3 regions of the Nitrospirillum amazonense genome follow, and region 1 is predicted to be linked to each of the others. Evidence: riboswitches for the same ligand, from Rfam matches in the RefSeq annotation. Region 1 holds a riboswitch; each other region holds the start of a gene.
The links. Region 1 has a riboswitch for cobalamin ahead of P5F91_RS26640 (TonB-dependent receptor). Riboswitches for the same ligand answer to the same signal wherever they lie in the genome.

Region 2: it holds a riboswitch for cobalamin, as region 1 does, so the genes downstream of both, P5F91_RS19150 (CbtB domain-containing protein) here and P5F91_RS26640 (TonB-dependent receptor) in region 1, are expected to answer to the same signal.
Region 3: it holds a riboswitch for cobalamin, as region 1 does, so the genes downstream of both, cobU (bifunctional adenosylcobinamide kinase/adenosylcobinamide-phosphate guanylyltransferase) here and P5F91_RS26640 (TonB-dependent receptor) in region 1, are expected to answer to the same signal.

The regions. Positions count from the first base shown of each region.
Region 1 is NZ_JARPAF010000004.1:1,325,331-1,331,274, forward strand. It holds gene P5F91_RS26615 (DUF1295 domain-containing protein) at 1-94, shown strand, start outside; gene P5F91_RS26620 (hypothetical protein) at 187-675, shown strand; gene P5F91_RS26625 (DUF2177 family protein) at 654-1,064, opposite strand; gene P5F91_RS26630 (hypothetical protein) at 1,175-1,411, opposite strand; gene P5F91_RS26635 (DEAD/DEAH box helicase) at 1,461-3,068, opposite strand; cobalamin riboswitch at 3,466-3,695, shown strand; gene P5F91_RS26640 (TonB-dependent receptor) at 3,833-5,875, shown strand; gene P5F91_RS26645 (4'-phosphopantetheinyl transferase family protein) at 5,876-5,944, opposite strand, start outside.
Region 2 is NZ_JARPAF010000003.1:157,137-163,080, reverse strand. It holds gene P5F91_RS19170 (YbcC family protein) at 1-258, shown strand, start outside; gene P5F91_RS19165 (EamA family transporter) at 281-1,126, opposite strand; gene P5F91_RS19160 (RDD family protein) at 1,281-2,330, shown strand; gene P5F91_RS19155 (CbtA family protein) at 2,331-3,155, opposite strand; gene P5F91_RS19150 (CbtB domain-containing protein) at 3,177-3,395, opposite strand; cobalamin riboswitch at 3,428-3,592, opposite strand; gene P5F91_RS19145 (histidine phosphatase family protein) at 3,594-4,202, shown strand; gene P5F91_RS19140 (threonine aldolase family protein) at 4,199-5,305, opposite strand; gene folB (dihydroneopterin aldolase) at 5,553-5,918, shown strand.
Region 3 is NZ_JARPAF010000001.1:49,421-55,364, reverse strand. It holds gene cbiB (adenosylcobinamide-phosphate synthase CbiB) at 10-999, shown strand; gene bluB (5,6-dimethylbenzimidazole synthase) at 1,071-1,724, opposite strand; gene P5F91_RS00225 (cobyric acid synthase) at 1,721-3,214, opposite strand; gene cobO (cob(I)yrinic acid a,c-diamide adenosyltransferase) at 3,214-3,834, opposite strand; gene cobU (bifunctional adenosylcobinamide kinase/adenosylcobinamide-phosphate guanylyltransferase) at 3,853-4,377, opposite strand; cobalamin riboswitch at 4,538-4,763, opposite strand; gene P5F91_RS00210 (glycosyltransferase 87 family protein) at 4,912-5,944, shown strand, end outside.

The DNA.
Region 1 (5,944 bases):
GCACATGGCGCGGTCGCGGGGGGCCGCGTTCGCTGATTATCGCCGGCGCACCAGCGCCTTCTTCCCTTGGCCGCCACGGCCGGACACGGAATAGATCCTTGACCATCCGCCGCGCCTCGGGCGATTAGCTGACCCTGGGGATCGACGGGGGTCGACCGCCCTGGGGACACCACATCGGGGGATGGCATGCGCGACGGGAAGAAGTTGGGGGTCGCCTTGGCCCTGGGCGCCGGTCTGGCGCTGGGCGGCTGTTCCAGCGAGGAGCCGATGGGCCCCGGCCCCGACCAGAAGATGTTGCAGGCCGCCTGCGCCTTGGAACTGCACACCACGCGCCCCACCGGCACCGACGTGCTGACCATGTACCGCATCGAATTGCCGCTGACGCCGGTGGACGTGCGCCGTGTCGAATCCACCGTCCTGGCCGATGGGCGCGACACCTATTACGTGCGCGCCAAGTTCAACGGCCAGGTCTGCATCGGCGGCGACGTCACCCTGGTGTCATTGGCGGGCGGCAAGGTGCATGTTCACTATGAGATCGCGGATCTGGCGCACCTGGACATGGTGGGAAAACCCATCTTCGTGCGCCTGACCCTGGACGATACCTTCGACTACACCCCCGGCCAAATCGTGAACCGCACAGCCGGCGGCAATCATTATGGATTCTTGCTGAAATAGAGGGCGACGGCACAGCCGGCCGCCGCCGCCACGGCGGTCAGAACCGCCCCCCATGCCATATCCAGCGCACTCAGCCGGGCGGACCACAGGCGCAAGGTGGCGTGGTTGGTAAGGTCGTACGTGCCATAGGTGAGAAGACCGAACACCGCGCCGCGCATCAGCGCCTGCATCAGCGGCGCCTCCGACCGTGTCGCCGGTTCCACACAAAAGAAGATGATGCCGCCCGCCATAAGCAGGTAGAACACGGCAGCCGGCCCCAGGCGTGGCTGGGGCGCCACCATGTCGCCCATCACCTGGCGGTAAAACCCCACCATGCGGGTCAGCCAGACGGCATCCAGGGCCAGGAAGGCGATAAGGGTTGCCGCGTAGATCGCGGCCTGGCGCAGCACTGGTCCCAAGGCCTTTTCCTCCCCGCAAAGCCAAAAAAGAAAAACGCCCCGGCCTGGGCACGGGACGTTTTTCAATACGCGTCGGCGATGCGGATGGATCAGCCCGGCGTTCACCGGACCGGCGAGCGGGTCAGCGACTTGATGCGGCCACGCGGGTTGCCGGACATGGCGGCGATTTCGCGGTCCTGCGCCTCGATGATGGCGCGGGCGGGCTCGTCACCGTCCAGGCCGCCCAGTTCGGACGAGGGGACGCGGCGGTTGGACGACCGCGAACCATCGTCATACAGGACGTCGAACAGGACGAATTCGCTGACGGACTTGGATTTCGGCTTGCTGCTGCGGCCCATGGGGACCTCCTCTTCCTAAAGAACCATCACAACTCAGGCGTGGTACGGCTCAGCGGCGGCGACGCGGGCGGTTGCGATCCTCGCGCGCCGGCTGCTGCTGGTCTTCGTTGGCGTTCAAGGCCGCCACGAAACTGGAGAACTGGGTGCCACGACCATCCTGGACGGGGCGTGGCGCGGCCGGACGGGGGGCGTTCGGACGCGGCCCCTGCGGCTGGGCCGGACGCTGGCCCTGAGGACGGGCTTGCTGCTGCTGGCGGCCACCTTCAGGCCGTGCGCCCTCGGGGCGCGGACCCTGGCCCTGCGGGCGGTTGCCCTCGGCGCGAGGACGCTGACCGTCGGCGCGGGCGGGCCGCTGGCCGTCGCTACGGGCGGGCCGCTGGCCCTGGGGCCGAGCCTCCGCCTGGCCCTCGGCGCTGCGCTGGCCGCGGGGCTGCCCGCGACCGCCATTGCCGCCGCCGTTGCGCGGCTGGCGGGCCGGCAGGGGCGGACGGCTCACCGGGGCGGCGGCGGCCTGGGGCGTGGCCTCGGGCCGCTCACCCACCGGGATGGACTTGCGGATCAGCTTCTCGATATCGCGCAGGTAGATGCGCTCATCCCCGTCGGCCGTGCACAGCGACACGGCGACGCCCGAGGCACCGGCACGGGCGGTGCGGCCGATGCGGTGGACATAGGTCTCCGGCTCGTTGGGCAGCTCAAAGTTCACCACGTGGGTGACGCCGTCCACGTCGATGCCGCGCGCCGCGATGTCGGTCGCCACCAGCACCCGGACGGTACCGGCGCGGAAACCGTCCAGCGCCTTCTGCCGGGCGTTCTGCGACTTGTTGCCGTGAATGGCGGCGGCCTCGATGCCCGCCTGCTCCAGCTGGGCCGACACGCGGTTGGCGCCATGCTTGGTGCGGGTGAAGACGATGCTGCGCTGCATGCCGGCATCGCCGCGGATCAGGTCGACCAGCACGTGGCGCTTTTCCGCCGCCGGCACGAAGATGACCTTCTGCTCGATGCGCTCCGCCGTGGTGGAAACGGGCGTGACCTCGACCCGCAGCGGGTCGCGCAGCATCTTGCCCGCCAGTTCCGACACGTCGGCCGGCATGGTGGCGGAGAAGAACAGCGTCTGCCGGTTGGCCGGCAGCTTGGCCATGATCTTCCGCAGGCTGTGGATGAAGCCCATGTCCAGCATGCGGTCGGCTTCGTCCAGCACCAGCACCTCGACCTTGTCCAGGCGCACGTGGCCCTGGGTCATCAGGTCCAGCAAGCGGCCGGGGGTGGCCACCAGGATATCGATGCCGTTGGCCAGCGCCTTCACCTGGCTGCCCTGGCCGACGCCGCCCAGGATGACGGTGTGGCTGAGCTTCAGGCCCACGCCGTAGTTGGTGATGCTCTCGCCGATCTGCACCGCCAGCTCACGCGTCGGGGTCAGGATTAGGGCGCGGGGCATGCGCAGCGGCAGGGCCGACGGGGCGGCCCCCAGGCGCTGCAGGATGGGCAGGGTGAAGGCGGCGGTCTTGCCGGTGCCCGTCTGGGCGATGCCCAGGATGTCGCGGCCCTCCAGCGCATGGGGAATGGCCCGCGCCTGGATGGGGGTGGCTGTGTGATGGCCCAACTGGGCCAGGGCGGCCTGAATCTCAGGCCGCAGGGAAAGGGTGTCGAAAGCGGTCAATGTCTTGGAATCCCAGGGCGACGCGCCGGCCGCGTTCGTTTCTCGCGGCCGCGGATCGCGGTCAAGCCCTTGCCCGGGCGCGTGCCGGCAGGCATGTGTCAGAAGGTCGAGTATGCCCTGGGTGCTACAGGGGCGATTTGGCCGCCACCGCTACGCGCCACCCGGGGGATACCGCCAGGCCCAGCGGCCCGGCATGGGAACGGATGATGCCATCCATTCCCTAAGACCGCATAAGTGGCTGTGACCGGTCCCAGGTACAAGGGAAATCGCTCGAAGCCCCCCGAATTGCTGCCATGCCCCGGCGTGGGTGGCCGTTGTCACACAACCGCCAAGCTTGTTCGCCAGGGTGCTCACCCCCCAACGCAGCGACATCGCGTTTGCATGCGCCTACAATTCCCCGTAGAAAAGCCCTGACGGTTCCCGCCCTGACCGGGCGGGATGAAAAGGGAACGCGGTGGGGAATCCCCTCCCCGACGCCGCGGCTGCCCCCGCAACTGTGAACGGCGAGCCCGACACCATCCCCGCGCATGCTATCGCGGCGGGGATCGAAGCCACTGGGAAACCGGGAAGGCGGTGCCAGGGTGATGACCCGTGAGCCAGGAGACCTGCCGTCACGCCGTGGTCACGCACGGGCACATTGGGCGGGGTGCACCAGTGGGGAAAGGGCGCCCGCCGTCCCGGCCGCTTGGGGATATCCAGGCCGGTGATGGGCGATCCGGTCTTTGGCCCGTGGTGACGTGTCACGTTGCCAGAGGCCAACAAACATGGGTCGTTTCGTTCCCGGAATAACAACCGCGCTGCTGGTCTTGACCAGCCCGGCGGCCTTCGCCGCCACCGACGATGCCGCCGACACCGCGTCCAACACCGTCGACGACGTGCTGGTTACCGCCGCCCGCCGCGATCTCATCGGCGCCGCCGCCACCTCCAGCCAAGGGGTGGTGGTGAAGGAGGAACTGGAGTTGCTGCCGGCCTACCGTGTGGGCCAGATGCTGGAGACCGTGCCGGGCCTGGTGGTCACCAGCCACAGTGGCGAGGGCAAGGCCAACCAGTATCTGCTGCGTGGCTTCAACCTGGACCACGGCACCGACATGGCCACCAGCGTGGACGGCATGCCGGTGAACATGCGCACCCATGCGCATGGCCAGGGCTACACCGACCTGAATTTCGTGATTCCCGAACTGGCCCGCGGCATCGGCTACACCAAGGGCCCCTACTTCGCGGCGCAGGGCGACTTCTCCGCCGTCGGTTCCATCCAGATGGCTTACCTGGACCAGCTTCCGGCCCAGGTGGCGCTGACGGCGGGCACGCTGGGCTATCAGCGTGCCTTCGCCGCCGGCGCTACGGCGTTGGGCGCCGGCCAGCTGATGGCGGGCGGTGAGCTGGTGCATTATGACGGGCCCTGGGACCATCCGGACAATTTGCGCAAGGGCAATGCCGTGCTGCGCTACAGCCAGGGCGCGCGGGCCGACGGCTTCAGCGTCACGGCCATGTATTACCGTGGCCTGTGGAACGCCACCACCGACCAGCCGGAACGCGCCATCGCGCAAGGCCTGATCGGCCGCTATGGCACCCTGGACCCCACGGATGGCGGCCAGGCGCGGCGCATGAGCCTGTCGGGCACCTTTGCCATGCCGGTGGATGCCGGCTGGCTGGCTGGCGGCGAGGTGACGGCCAACGCCTATGTTATCAACAACCAGCTGACGCTGTGGAACAACTTCACCCATTTCCTGGACAATCCCGTCCAGGGCGACCAGCACGCCCAGGATGAGAACCGCATGGTTGCCGGCGGCGCCATCAGCTACAGCCGTCCCTTGAACCTGCTGGGCCTGGACCATGAGGTGGTCGCCGGCCTGGACACCCGCTTCGACGATGTGCATGTCGACCTGCGGGCGACCCGAGCCCGCGTGGCCTATGCCCAGCTGAGCAACGACAACGTTCAGGAGACCGGCGGCGGCGCCTATGTCCAGGCGACCAGCCATTGGACGCCTTGGCTGCGGACCGTGGTGGGCATGCGGGAGGACTACCTGGCCGCCACCGACCACGGCAGCAACGCCGGCGTGGTGGCGGCCCGCCTGTTCCAGCCGAAGGGCAGCGCCATCGCCACCCTGTGGCAGGGAACTGAGGTCTACCTCAGCGCCGGCCGCGGCTTCCACAGCGACGACGTGCGGGGAGCGTCGCAGGGGAACGCCCCCTTGCTGGCCAAGGCCGATGGCGAGGAGGTGGGCATCCGCAGCACCATCCTGCCCAACCTGACCGCCACGCTGACGGCCTTCCAGATGGATTTCGTGTCGGAGCTGACCTACGACGCCGACGTCGGCCAGACGGAGGCGGGGCGCCCCAGCCGCCGGCGCGGGGTGGAGCTGAACACCACCTACAACCCGTTCAGCTGGCTGGAATTCTACGGCAGCGTCGCCTTCAGCCACGCCCGCTATACCGATAGCGATCCAGCCGGCAGCTTCATCCCCGACGCGCCCAAGCTGATCGGCTCGCTGGGGATCTATCTGCGCGATCTCGGCCCCTGGTCAGGTGGCGTGGAGTACCGCTATTTCGGCGCCCACCCGCTGGTCGAGGACAACAGCGTGCACTCGGCGGGCAGCCAGGAATGGAACCTGACGGCCAACTACACGCTGCAAAGCGGCCTGCGCTTCGGCATCGGCCTCTACAACGTCTTCGACAGCAAGGATGACGCCGCCGACTATTATTACACCGACCGCCTGAAGGGCGAACCGGCGGAAGGTGTCGGCGATCTGCACGCCCACCCGCTGGAGCCCCGCTCCGTCCGGTTTACCGTGGCCCAAAGTTTCTGATCACCACAGGTCGGCCAGCCCCTCCTCCATCACCAGATCGGTGGGGGGCTGGCCGTCCCCCTCCATCCG
Region 2 (5,944 bases), on a different contig from region 1:
GGCGGCACGCTGCGCACCGGCCTGCCCTGGCAAGCCGTTCACGACGGCGAGCGCCTGGCCCACGCGCCCCTGCGCCTGTCGGTCCTGGTGGAGGCGCCCCGGCACGCCATCGCCGAGGTGCTGGCCCGCCACGAGGAGGTGCGGGCGCTGTTCGACAACGGCTGGCTGACCCTGTTCGCCCTGGAACGCGGGCGTATCACCGCGCGCTGGCATCGCGGCAGCGGCTGGGACGAGGCCGGGCTGGCCCGCGCCGCCTAAGGCGGTCGTTCCGCCGCCCGCCTCACGCCAGGCGCAACACCATGGCGCCCACGGCGATGAGGCAAGCGGCGGCCAGGCGGCGAGGGCCCACCCGCTCCTTCAGCACCAGGCCGGCGATGGCGGTGCCGAACAGGATGGAGCTTTCGCGCAGGGCAGCGATGACGGCCACCGGGGCCACCGTCATCGCCCACAGGGCCAGGCCATAGGAGATCAGGGTGCCGGCGCCGCCCACCAGACCCCGCGGCCATTGGCGGATGACGTGCTGCAGGAATGTCCGGCGCCGGGCCAGCAACGCCCAAGCCACCAGCGGCACGCCGTTGAGCAGCACACCCCACAGCACATAAGACGCGGGCGCGCCCGACAGGCGGACGCCGTGGCCGTCAACCAGGGTGTAACCGGCGATAACCACGGCGGTCAGCAGTGCCAGGCGGGTGCCGGTGGTGCCGCCGCCCGGCCCACCGCGCCGGCCCACCCACGCCATGCTGAGAATGCCGGCGCAGATCACACCGACCCCCAGCAGGGCGTGAAGGGACAGCGCCTCATGCAGCCACAGCCCGCTGACCAGCGCCACCAGCAGCGGCGCCGTCCCCCGCATCAGGGGATAGGTCTGGCTCATGTCCGCGACATGATAGGCGCGGGCAACCAGGGTCAGGTAAAGGATCTGCAGGACGCTGGACGTCACCAGATAGGGCCAGCTGGCCGCCGCCGGCAGGGGCAGGAAGGGCAGCGTCACGATGGCGATGAGGGCCGCGCCGCCCGCCACCAGGACGGCCGCCATCAGCTTGTCCCCCGCCCCCTTCACCAGGGCGTTCCAGGTGGCATGCAGCAGGGCCGCGAACAGGACGATGGCGAAGACGGCGATGGACATGGGGGCGATTCTGGTAGGGGACTTCCTTCTTACGAGGTGCGGCGTACCGCTGTCATCGCCGGCCCCCGTATGGCTGCCTTCCAATTGTCGGCCCGGCTGGTGACCCCTTACACGCTGTGACATAAGGTGATTGTGGATTTGTACGTTTAAGTGGATGAAAGGCCGGGAGAGGATGATGTCTGGGGATGATGACAACGGCGGCGGGGCGAACGCCACACCTGAGACTTCAGCGGACGCCTATGCCGGATTCTGGCGCCGGCTTTTTGCTTTCCTAGCGGATACCGTAGTGCTGATGGTTGCAGGCTATGCACTGGGCACGCTGTTCTTCGACCAGATGGCAGCCTTGGGCATCGCCGGCCGGATGGTCGGCTGGGGCCTGGCCATTCTCTATTTCGGCGTGCAGAACAGCCGCATAGCTAAGGGCCAGACCTTGGGCAAGCGTCTGCTGAAGGTGCGGGTGACAGGGATAGATGGCCACCTGCTGGACCCAGGCACAGCGCTGGTGCGGGCGGCGGTTCTGACCGCCCCTTGGTTCCTGAACGTCTACGCCCTGGCGGCCCTGTCCAACGACCGATCGGCCCAGATCCTGGGATGGGCCATCGGCCTGGTCCTCCTGGCCAGCGGCATGACGACCTTCTACCTGTTCCTGTTCAACCGGCCCAGCCGCCGCAGCCTGCATGACCTGCTGTGTGGGTCCTGCACGGTGACGGCGGCGTCGGCCTCAGTCCCAGCAAATCTCACTTGGCCCAGCCGCCGCGTCCTGATGGGACTGGCCGTCCCAGCAGCCTTGCTGGCGGCGACACCGGTGGTGTTCGTACGCTTTTTCGGCCCCACCCTACTGCCCATCTACGCCGCAGTTGATTCCCTGTCAGAGGTCATGACCGTGGGCGTCACGCAGCAAAAAACAATGCGGGTAGTGAATGTTTCCGGCAGCGCGGCACCTGCCTTGCCATCGGAATTCGTGGCCGTCAGCGCCCGCTTGCGCATACCGGTGCCAGCCCAAGACCAGCGCCGCGAACTGGCCCATGTCGCCGCCGCCGTGCTGAAGGCGGGGACCCTGGCTCCCACCACTCACTTGGTGGTGAGCATCAGCTATGGTTTCGACCTTGGCTTCGCCAGTTCGTACCGAGGCTATGGGGACGGCGGACCGGTGGCCGCCTGGAAAACCCTCATCGACCAGATGGCGGCTACGGGCCAAAACTGATCAGAACAGCGCCGGCCGATCACCCCGGCGCAGGGCCTGAAGGTCGCGGGACTGCGCCCGTTCGCACAGCCAGCCAAAGCCAAGTCCCAGCGCCGCCCACAGGGCGGCATGGATGCCCCAGGAGGCGATGCGGAAACGCCACAGCAGCTGGGCCGGGAATGTCTCCGGCACCTCGTTCACCTCGGGCAGGGCATAGCCCGCCGCGATCATGACCGCCAGGAACAGGGCGCCGCCGGCGAGGCCGGCGTTCCAGATGCCCCAGCGGGCGGCCAACCGGCGGGCCGTGACCACGGCCGCCGCCATGGCGGCGACGGACAGGATCAGCAGGATGAAGAACAGGGCGGTGCGCTGCTGGATGGAGTCAGGATTGCCCACCGCCGGGGGGTTGGCCGGATACTTGAAGGCCGGCACCAGAACCACGGCCAGGAAACCCAGGAGTGCCAGAATGGCGGCCAGGCCACGCGGCCCCAGGGTGCCCATGCGGCCCTGGGCGTAGGCATAGGTCAGGGCGAACATGCCACCCACGGCGGCGCCATAGACCAGCAGACCGGTCAGCAGGCCCCAGCCGCCCTGCGTGCCACGGCTGAACAGCTCTTCCTCCTCATCCGCCGCCTGGGCGTCATGATGATGATGGCTGTGCCCCGCCTCAACGGTGTCAGGGCTGGCGGCCGCGTCATGATGCTCATGCTCCCCCGTCGCCTGGGCCGCCTCGAAGGCGATGGCGCGTTCGACCGGCGGCTCACCGATCAGCGTGGCCACGCCGAAGGCAAGCAAACCCGCCAGGATGCCGATGAGCATCCCGCGGGCGAGATAAATTCCAACCATGATGGCGAGGGTCCTCCCGCCTCAGTGGCAGGGGAAGCCCAGCAGGTGGCGGGCGTCGTGCACGAACTCATGCACCTCACGGCCCTGGATCAGGGAGGTGGCGCCCTGCTCCGCCCCCACGAAATAGACCATCAGCACCAGCAGCAGCCCGCCGAACACGGCCCAGGGCAGCAGTTCAGCGGCGGAGATCACCGGCAGGGCAACGGCGGGGGTGCCGGAATGGGTGGTGGCGTGGGCCATAAAAAACGCTCCCTGGGATTACGCGTCCCGTATGCGGTCTGTGTCATGCGACGGGGGGTCTGGCTTCCGCACGCCCTGGAAAGGCCTGGGCGTTCGGTTACAGTGGCGCGACCGTGCCGGATTTGCACCGGCTTCCCCCATGCGCGGGCGATCCATTGATGGTAGGGAGGGGCCGTACCGCATTCAAGGACTATCTCCATGACAGCCCCCAATGTCATCGGCCGCCTGACCCTGCTGGCCCACGCCCCCACCCGGGCCCAGCGTGACGCCGTCTTCCCCCGGGCGGACGAAGCGGCAGAGGAAGCCGGCCTGGCCCAAGCCTCCCTGCTGGCGGAGGTGCGCGCCCTGCGTAAGGTGGATCGCCTTTGGACGGCGCCGGAGGTCCGCGCACGGCAGACCGCGGACGCGCTGGCCGGCGCCCTGAGGGTGGAGGCGCATGAGGACACGGCTCTGGCCGACCTGAACGTGGGCGACTGGCAGGGCCGCAGCTTGGCCGACCTGTCGGCCCATGAGGCGGACGCGGTGGGCGCGTGGTTAGGCGATCCGGAGGCCCGCCCCCATGGGGCTGAGTCGCTGGCGCAGCTGCGGGCGCGGGTGGCGCGGTGGCTGGAGCATGGGACGGCGGAGGGGCACACCCTGGCCGTCACCCACCCGGCCGTGATCCGCATGGCGGTGGCCGTCGTGCTGGAGGCGCCGCCGCAGGCCTTCTGGCGCCTGGACATCGCGCCGCTGTCGCTGACCGATCTGCGCTGGCACCGGCACTGGACCGTGCGCGCCGCCGGCGTGGACACGCGGGAGTTCCGTTAGGCGCCCACCAGCCGCGTGAAGTAGGGCAGCACCTGCGCATTGTCGAGGCCCAGCAGGGTGTCGCCGACATACAGCTCCGTCACGCTCCAGCCCGGCACGTCGGTGGGGCGGATTTCCCCCGCCACCCAGCGGCCCTCGTCGCCGGCGATGGCGTCCCGCGTCTCCGCCACCTCCTCCGCCGGGCGGTCGAAGAAGATGTGCAGCATGTTGGTCTGCGGCACGGCGGGGTTCAGGCGGACACCGGGAATGCCGGCCAGGCCTGCCGCCAGATCCAGGGTGCGGCGGTAGCAGGCGTCCATCAGGGCCAGTCGCGTCTCGAACCGCATGGCGGCGGTGGCCACCATAGGGCTCTGCCGGACCAGAGTGCCGCCCAGGCGCCGCTGCCACAGCCGGGCGTTGGCGATGAAATCGGCATCACCGGCCAGCACGGCCCCGGCGACGCCGCCGATGCCCTTGTAGACCGAGACGTAGACCGAGGCGAAGCCGGCGGCGATCTCGGCATAGCTGCGGCCGTAATAGGCGCGGCTTTCCCACAGGCGGGCGCCATCCATGTGCAGCGGCAGCTGGCGCGATCGCGCCAACTCCTTCAGGGCCTGCAGCTCGTCCCAATCCGGCAGCTGGCCGCCGATCTCGCGCAAGGGCAGTTCCACCAGCAGGCAGGCCAACGGCTGGGACACGGCCGCCAGGTCGCGGGCCAGGATGGGCCGGCGGCGATCACCCACCGGCACGCCGTGGAAGTTGAACAGGGCCTGGTAAGCCTCTTCCTCATGCAGGGCGAGGTGGGAGGTGTGGGGCATGCCGAAGCGGGGCACGCCGCTGACCTCGGTCCACAGCCGCATGGCGATCAGCTGGGCCATGACGCCACTGGGCATGAAGGCGGCCGCCTCCTTGCCCAGCAGACCCGCCACCGTGCCCTCGAACGCCATCAGCAGGTCGCCCTGGCCGTACTGGTCATGGGTGACGCCGTTCGCGTCGCACCAGTCGGCCACCGCCCGGAACTCCTCCGCCGGGGTCAGGGCGCGGAATCCGGGGAAGACGACGGGGCAATCCAGGCGCAAACGCTGGCGGTGAGCGGCGAGAGTCCCGGCGGGGGCGGCAGGCATGGGCATACGATCCGGTTTTACGGGAGAACCCGCTGGGGGATGGCCATTAGGACGGAGGGCGCCACCCTGCGATGGCCCCTTCCCCGGCGCAACAGCCAAATCACATGCCCACATTTATGCCACAGCGCAGGCAGGGCAAGGCGTGACGGAACGGCCGTGACAGCGCACCGGGGAAAGGGCAGCCTGTGCCGGGCCCAGTGTGCGGGACCCAGCGGCGTTGACCCCGGCCCTGAGAGGAAACTACCCCATGACCGATCACATCCTGGTCCACCGCATCGCCATCTACGCCCACCACGGCCTAACGGCGGAAGAGGCCAAGCTGGGCCAGCGCTTCTACATCTCGCTGGACTGTACGCTGGACCTGTCGGTGGCGGGCAAGGCCGACGATTGGGATTTGAGCGTGTGTTATGCCAAGCTGACGGCGGCCACCTCTCGTGTCGCCACCGCCCGGCGCTTCATGACCATCGAGGCGGTAGCGGAGGCGGTGGCCGGCACCCTGTTGGATGAATTCCCCCGCATCGACACCATCACGGTGCAGGTGGACAAGCCCTCCGCCCCCGTTCCCGCCATCATCGACGGCGTGTCGGTACGTATCAGCCGAGGGAGAGGATGATCCGCACCGGCATCATCCGCGCGCGA
Region 3 (5,944 bases), on a different contig from region 1:
CCAGACATCATGAGCGTCTTCCCCACCCTTTACCCCGTCCTGCCCTGGCTGGCCCTGGCCGCCTTGGCGCTGGAGGCCCTGCTGGGCTATCCCGACGCCCTGTATGCCCGCATCCGCCATCCGGTGGTGTGGATCGGTGCCCTGATCAGCGGGCTGGACCACGCCTGGAACCAGGCCGAACGGCCGGTGGCCTGGCGCAAGGCGGCCGGCATCCTGGCCGAGCTGGTGCTGGTGGGGGTGGCGCTGGCCGTCGGCGTCCTGCTGCAATCCTTGCTGGCGCGCCTGGGTGGCCTTTGGGGAACCGTGGCGATGGGCTTGGTGGCCAGCAGCCTGCTGGCCCAGCGCAGCCTGCACCGCTTCGTCGCCGCCGTGCCGCGCGCGTTGCGCCAGCGCGGGCTGGAGGGCGGGCGGGAGGCGGTATCGCACATCGTCGGCCGCAACCCCGCCAGCCTGGATGAGGCCGGCGTGGCCCGCGCCGCCATCGAAAGCCTGGCGGAGAACTTTTCCGACGGGGTGGTGGCGCCGGCCTTCTGGCTGGCGGTGGGTGGCCTGCCGGGAGTGCTGGCGTACAAGGCCATCAACACCGCCGACAGCATGGTGGGCCATCGCACCCCCCGGCATGAGGCCTATGGCTGGGCGGCCGCCCGGCTGGACGACGTGGTGAACCTGCCGGCCTCGCGCCTGACGGCCCTGCTGCTGGTGCTGGCGGCCTGGACGCGCGGCCCCGCCGGGGCCAAGGCGGCGTTGGTTGCCGTCCGCCGTGACGCCGGCCATCACCGCAGCCCCAACGCCGGCTGGCCGGAGGCCGCCATGGCGGGCGCCCTGGGCCTGCGCCTGGCCGGTCCCCGCACCTATGGCGATGTGCGGGTGGACGACCACTGGATGGGCGACGGCCGGGCCGAGGCCACCGCCGCCGACATCGAGGCCGGCCTCAGCCTTTACCGCCGCAGCCTGGCCCTGCTGTGGGGCTTGGCGCTGATCGCCGCCTGGATAAGCTAGGACGGAAATGCGGGGAAGCCAAACCCGCGGATGCGGCCGCCCGGCATTTGAGGGCAAAAAAGCCATCCCCCTCATCTCTGAAACAGCACGTCGGACAGTGGATGCCGCTGTTCCCAGTGGGCGCGTTCCAGTTCGGGCACGTCGTCCGGCTCGGCGGGGTAGCCGATGCAAAGATAGCCCACCAGGCGCCACTCGGCCGGCACCGCCAGCAGGCCGTTCATCACCTCTGGCCGCAGGATGGAAACCCAGCCGAGGCCGATCCCCTCCGCCCGCGCTGCCAGCCACAGCGTCTGGATGGCCGCGACGGCGGAATAGGCCAGGGTCTCGGGCATGGTGCGGCGGCCCAGGCCGGCGCCTTGCGTCGGGTCGGGATCGACGAACACCGCCAGGTGGCAGGGCGCCTCGCGCAGGCCCGCCAGCTTCAGGCGGGCGTACAGGCGGGCGCGATCCTGCGCCTGGGCGGCCAGCGCCTCGGCGTTGCAGCGCTCGAATTCCATCCGCACGGCGTCGCGGCGGGCGGGATCGTCCACCCGGACGAAGCGCCAGGGCTGGCTGAGGCCCACGGACGGCGCCAGGCAGGCCAGGTCGAGCAGCCGTTCCAGCAATCCATCGGGCAGCGGATCGGTGCGGAAACGCCGCACGTCGCGCCGCCAGACCAGTAGGTCACGGAAGTGGGCCCGGAAGTCTGCGTCGAAGTCGGGGCACGGCCTGTCGGGAGCGGTCATCGGCTGATGGCCCATAGTGCGTCGAGATCCAGGTGGCGTTCGGCGGCCTCGGCCAACTCATCGAGCGCCGCCTCCACCGTGCCGTCATAACTATCGAGGCCGGGCGCCACGTTCCATCGCCGCAGCCATGCCGCCCGCTGGGCGTCATGGCCGAACAGGCCGTGGACATAAGTGCCGGCGATGCGGCCATCAAGGCTGACCGCCCCCTCCGCCACCGCCTCGCCACCCTCCGCCTCCAGATACAGCAGCGGCCGGGCGCGGTCCGGCCCCTGGGTCACACCCAGGTGCATTTCATACCCCGTGAGGGCCGACCCGCTGGCGGCGTCGTGGCCCGTCACCGCGCGCAGGGTCTTGGCCGGGGCCAGCACGGTTTCCACGTCCAGGTAGCCCAGGCCGGCGGCGATGCCGGGCGGCCCCTCGATGCCGTCGGGGTCGGCAACCGTCCGGCCCAGCATCTGATAGCCGCCGCACAGGCCCAGCACCCAGCCCCCCCGACGCACATGGCCCGCCAGGTCGATGTCCCACCCCTGCGCGCGGAAGAAGGCCAGGTCGGCCAGGGTGGCCTTGGACCCCGGCAGGATGACGCCGTGGGCGTCGCCCGGCAGGGGCCGGCCGGGGGGCACCATCACCACCGTAACGCCCGGCTCCAGCCGCAGGGGGTCGAGGTCGTCGAAATTGGCGATGCGCGACAGCATGGGCACGGCGACGCGCAAGGCTCCACCGGAGGCGCGTTTCGCCCAGTGGGCCAAGTCCATGCCGTCCTCGGCCGGCAGGCGGGCTGCCGCCGGCTGGTGCGGCATGACGCCGAAGCAGGGCCAGCTGGTGCGGGCCTCGATCTCCGTCACGCCCTTTTCGAACAAGCGGACGTCACCGCGGAACTTGTTGATCAGGAAGCCGCGGATCTGGGCGCGATCCTCCACGTCCAGCACGCGATGGGTGCCCACCAGGCTGGCGATGACCCCACCCCGGTCGATGTCGCCGGCCAATACCACCGGTACACCGGCCGCGCGGGCGAAGCCCATGTTGGCAATGTCCCCGGCGCGCAGGTTGGTTTCCGCCGGGCTGCCCGCCCCTTCCACCACCACCAGGTCGCACTCCCCCCGCAGGCGGTGGAAGCTTTCCAGCACGGCCGGCAGCAGTTCCCCCTTGCGGCGCTGGTAGGCCGAGGCCTGAGCATTGCCCAGCACGCGGCCGCGCAGCACCAGTTGCGCGCCCAGGTCCGTCTGCGGCTTCAGCAGCACCGGGTTCATGTCCACCGAGGGCGCGACACCGCAGGCGCGGGCCTGCAGCGCCTGGGCGCGGCCGATCTCCCCCCCGTCCGGTGTCACGGCGGCGTTGTTGGACATGTTCTGCGGCTTGAACGGGCGCACCCGCAGGCCGCGCCGGGTATAGGCCCGGGCCAGGGCCGCCACCAGCAGCGACTTGCCCACGTCCGAACCGGTGCCCTGGATCATCAGGGCGCGGGCGCCCCCGGCGGTGCGGTCGGCCATCAGAAGTCGATCCCGCGCTGCGCCTTGATGCCGGCCTGGAAAGGATGTTTCACCGCCTGAAACTCCGTCACCAGGTCGGCAGCCTCGATGATCTCGGGCTTGGCGTTGCGGCCGGTGACCAGGACATGGGTGTCGGGCAGGCGGGCGTTCAGCCCGGCCAGAACATCGGCCACATCCAGGTAGCCGTAGCGCAGCACGATGTTGATCTCATCCAGCACCACCAGGTGGTACTGCGGGTCGGCCAGCATGCGGCGGCCCAGTTCCCACGCGCGGACGGCGGCGGCGATGTCCCGCTCCTTGTCCTGGGTATCCCAGGTGAAGCCCTCGCCCATCACATGGTGGTCGATCAGGTCGGAAAAGCGCGTCAGCGCCGTCTGCTCGCCCGTCGCCCAGTTGCCCTTCACGAACTGGATGAAACCCACGCGCAGGCCATACCCGGCGGTACGCAGCATCATGCCCAGCGCCGCCGTGGTCTTGCCCTTGCCGGGGCCCGTGTGGACCATCAGCAGGCCCTTCTCCCGGGTGGCCTGGGCGACACGGGCGTCCTGCACGGCCTTGCGCTTCTGCATCTTCTCGCGATGGCGGGCGCCTTCGTCATCCGGGGACTCAAGATCGGCCATGGCTACCTCCTTCCGCTCTTATTTCACTTTCAGGGGTAGGCCCGCCACCGTCAGGAACACCTGCGACGCCGTGGCCGCCAGGCGCTGGTGCAGCCGGCCGGCGTGGTCGCGGAAGGCGCGGGCCAGCGCGTTCTCCGGCACGATGCCCATGCCTACCTCATTCCCCACCAGGACGGTGGCGCCCGTACGGGCGGCCAGCGCCCCCTCCAGCGTGGCGACGGCGGCGACCACGTCGCGGTCGGCCAGCATGACGTTGGTCAGCCATAGCGTCAGGCAATCGACCAGGACCGGCCCGTCGCCGGGGGCGGCCAGCGCGCCGGCAAGGTCCAGCGGCGCCTCCACCGTCGTCCAGCCGGGCACGCGGTCGGCCTGGTGGCGGCCGATGCGGTCGCGCATCTCGTCGTCCCAGGCCTGGGCGGTGGCGATATAGGTCCAGGGCCCGGGCAGGGCGGTCACCAGCCCCTCGGCGAAGCGGCTTTTGCCGGAGCGGGCCCCGCCCAGGACCAGAGTGACGCCAGGGACGGCCGTGTGCTCATGCGTCATCAGTCAGTTCCATCCCACCGGCCTCATGCACCCGTGGTATCAGAGGCCAAGACCAGCCGGAAGGAGGGGATTACCTGTCGACGAGACCGAGCGGCCACGGGGCCCCTGGGACCCGCCGCGCCGCTGACCGGTTCCGCCGGGACACCCCGCCCCCGCGACCATGCGAATGCCACCGGCGGCAGGTCTCCTGGCTCACGGGTCACGGCGCCGGCCCAGCCTTCCCAGGTTCCGTTGGGAACCCAGTGGCCATTCCCCGTGCGGCGGGGTGGGCGGCGCTCGCCGTTCACAGTTGCGGGGGCAGCCATGGAGTCGGATGCCGCGCATCCCCACCACGTTCCCTTTTCATCCACAGGCGGACCTGCGGAACCGTCGGCGATGGCAGCCTTACGGCAATCGCCCGTGCCGGGCAAGGGCGGCGTCGCGACATTTTATCTTAAATATGCAACGGCCAAGCCTTGGCACTTGACCTTGAGCACAAAGGTGGTAGGCATAGACCATAGAGCCTATTACCTATGAGATAGGTTATTCTGCAGCATGGTTCGCCCGCCACTTCCTTCCCTGGCCCGCCCGCTGGTGCTCGGCCTCGCCCTTTGGGCGATCGCCCTGGTGGTGATCGAGGCGCAGGTGATTAGTGGACGGTTCGTTTCTGAATTCCACATCTACGCCGAGGCCACCTGGGCCTGGTGGCAGGGCGCTGAGATTTACGAGGATGGCATCAACGGCTTCCTTTACCTGCCATCCAGCGCCGTGCTGTTCACCCCGTGGGCCTATCTGCCGCCGCTGCTGGGCGATGCGCTGTGGCGTCTGAGCCTGCTGGCCGTCTGCTGGTGGGGCGTGGCCCGGCTGTGCCGCCTGCTGGCGCCGGCGAAACGTCAGGGCACCGATTGGCAGCGCCTGTTCGGCGTGGCCCTGCTGGCGGCGCTGCCCATCGGCGTGGTGGATCTGCGGGGCGCCCAGACCGAATTCCTGATGCTGGGCCTGATGCTGGCCGGCCTGGCGGACGTGGCGGAAGGCCGGTGGCGCCGCGCCGCGTTCCTGCTGGTACTGGCCGGCGCGTTCAAGCCCCAGGCCCTGGCCCTGGTCATGCTGGCCTTCGCCCTGTGGCCCCGCCTGCGTCTGTCCCTGGCGCTGTGGCTGACGGCGGCCCTGGCCCTGCCCCTGACGCACTGGGACCCCGGCTACGCCCTGGGCGAATATGGCCAGCTCGTGCGCAAGACCATGAGCAGCGCCAACCCCGGCGGCGGCGTCTGGCACGATTTCGCCAATGGCCTGGCCACCCTGGGCCTGCCACTGGACCTGATGGCCCAGACCGTTATCCGCGCCCTGGCCGGCATCGCCGTGCTGACCCTGGCCCGCGGCACCGTCAGCCGCCTGCCGGCCCCCAAGGCCGCCGCCACCGTGGCGGCCTTGATGGTCACGTATCTGCTGCTGTTCAACCCGCGTACGGTCCTTGGCCATTTCGGCGACATGGCGCTGGTCGCCGGCGCCCTGGCGGGCTGGGAATTTCATGTCCGCCGCAACCGGGCGCTGGGCTGGATGCTGGTGCTGCTGTGCTTCGCGCTGACCA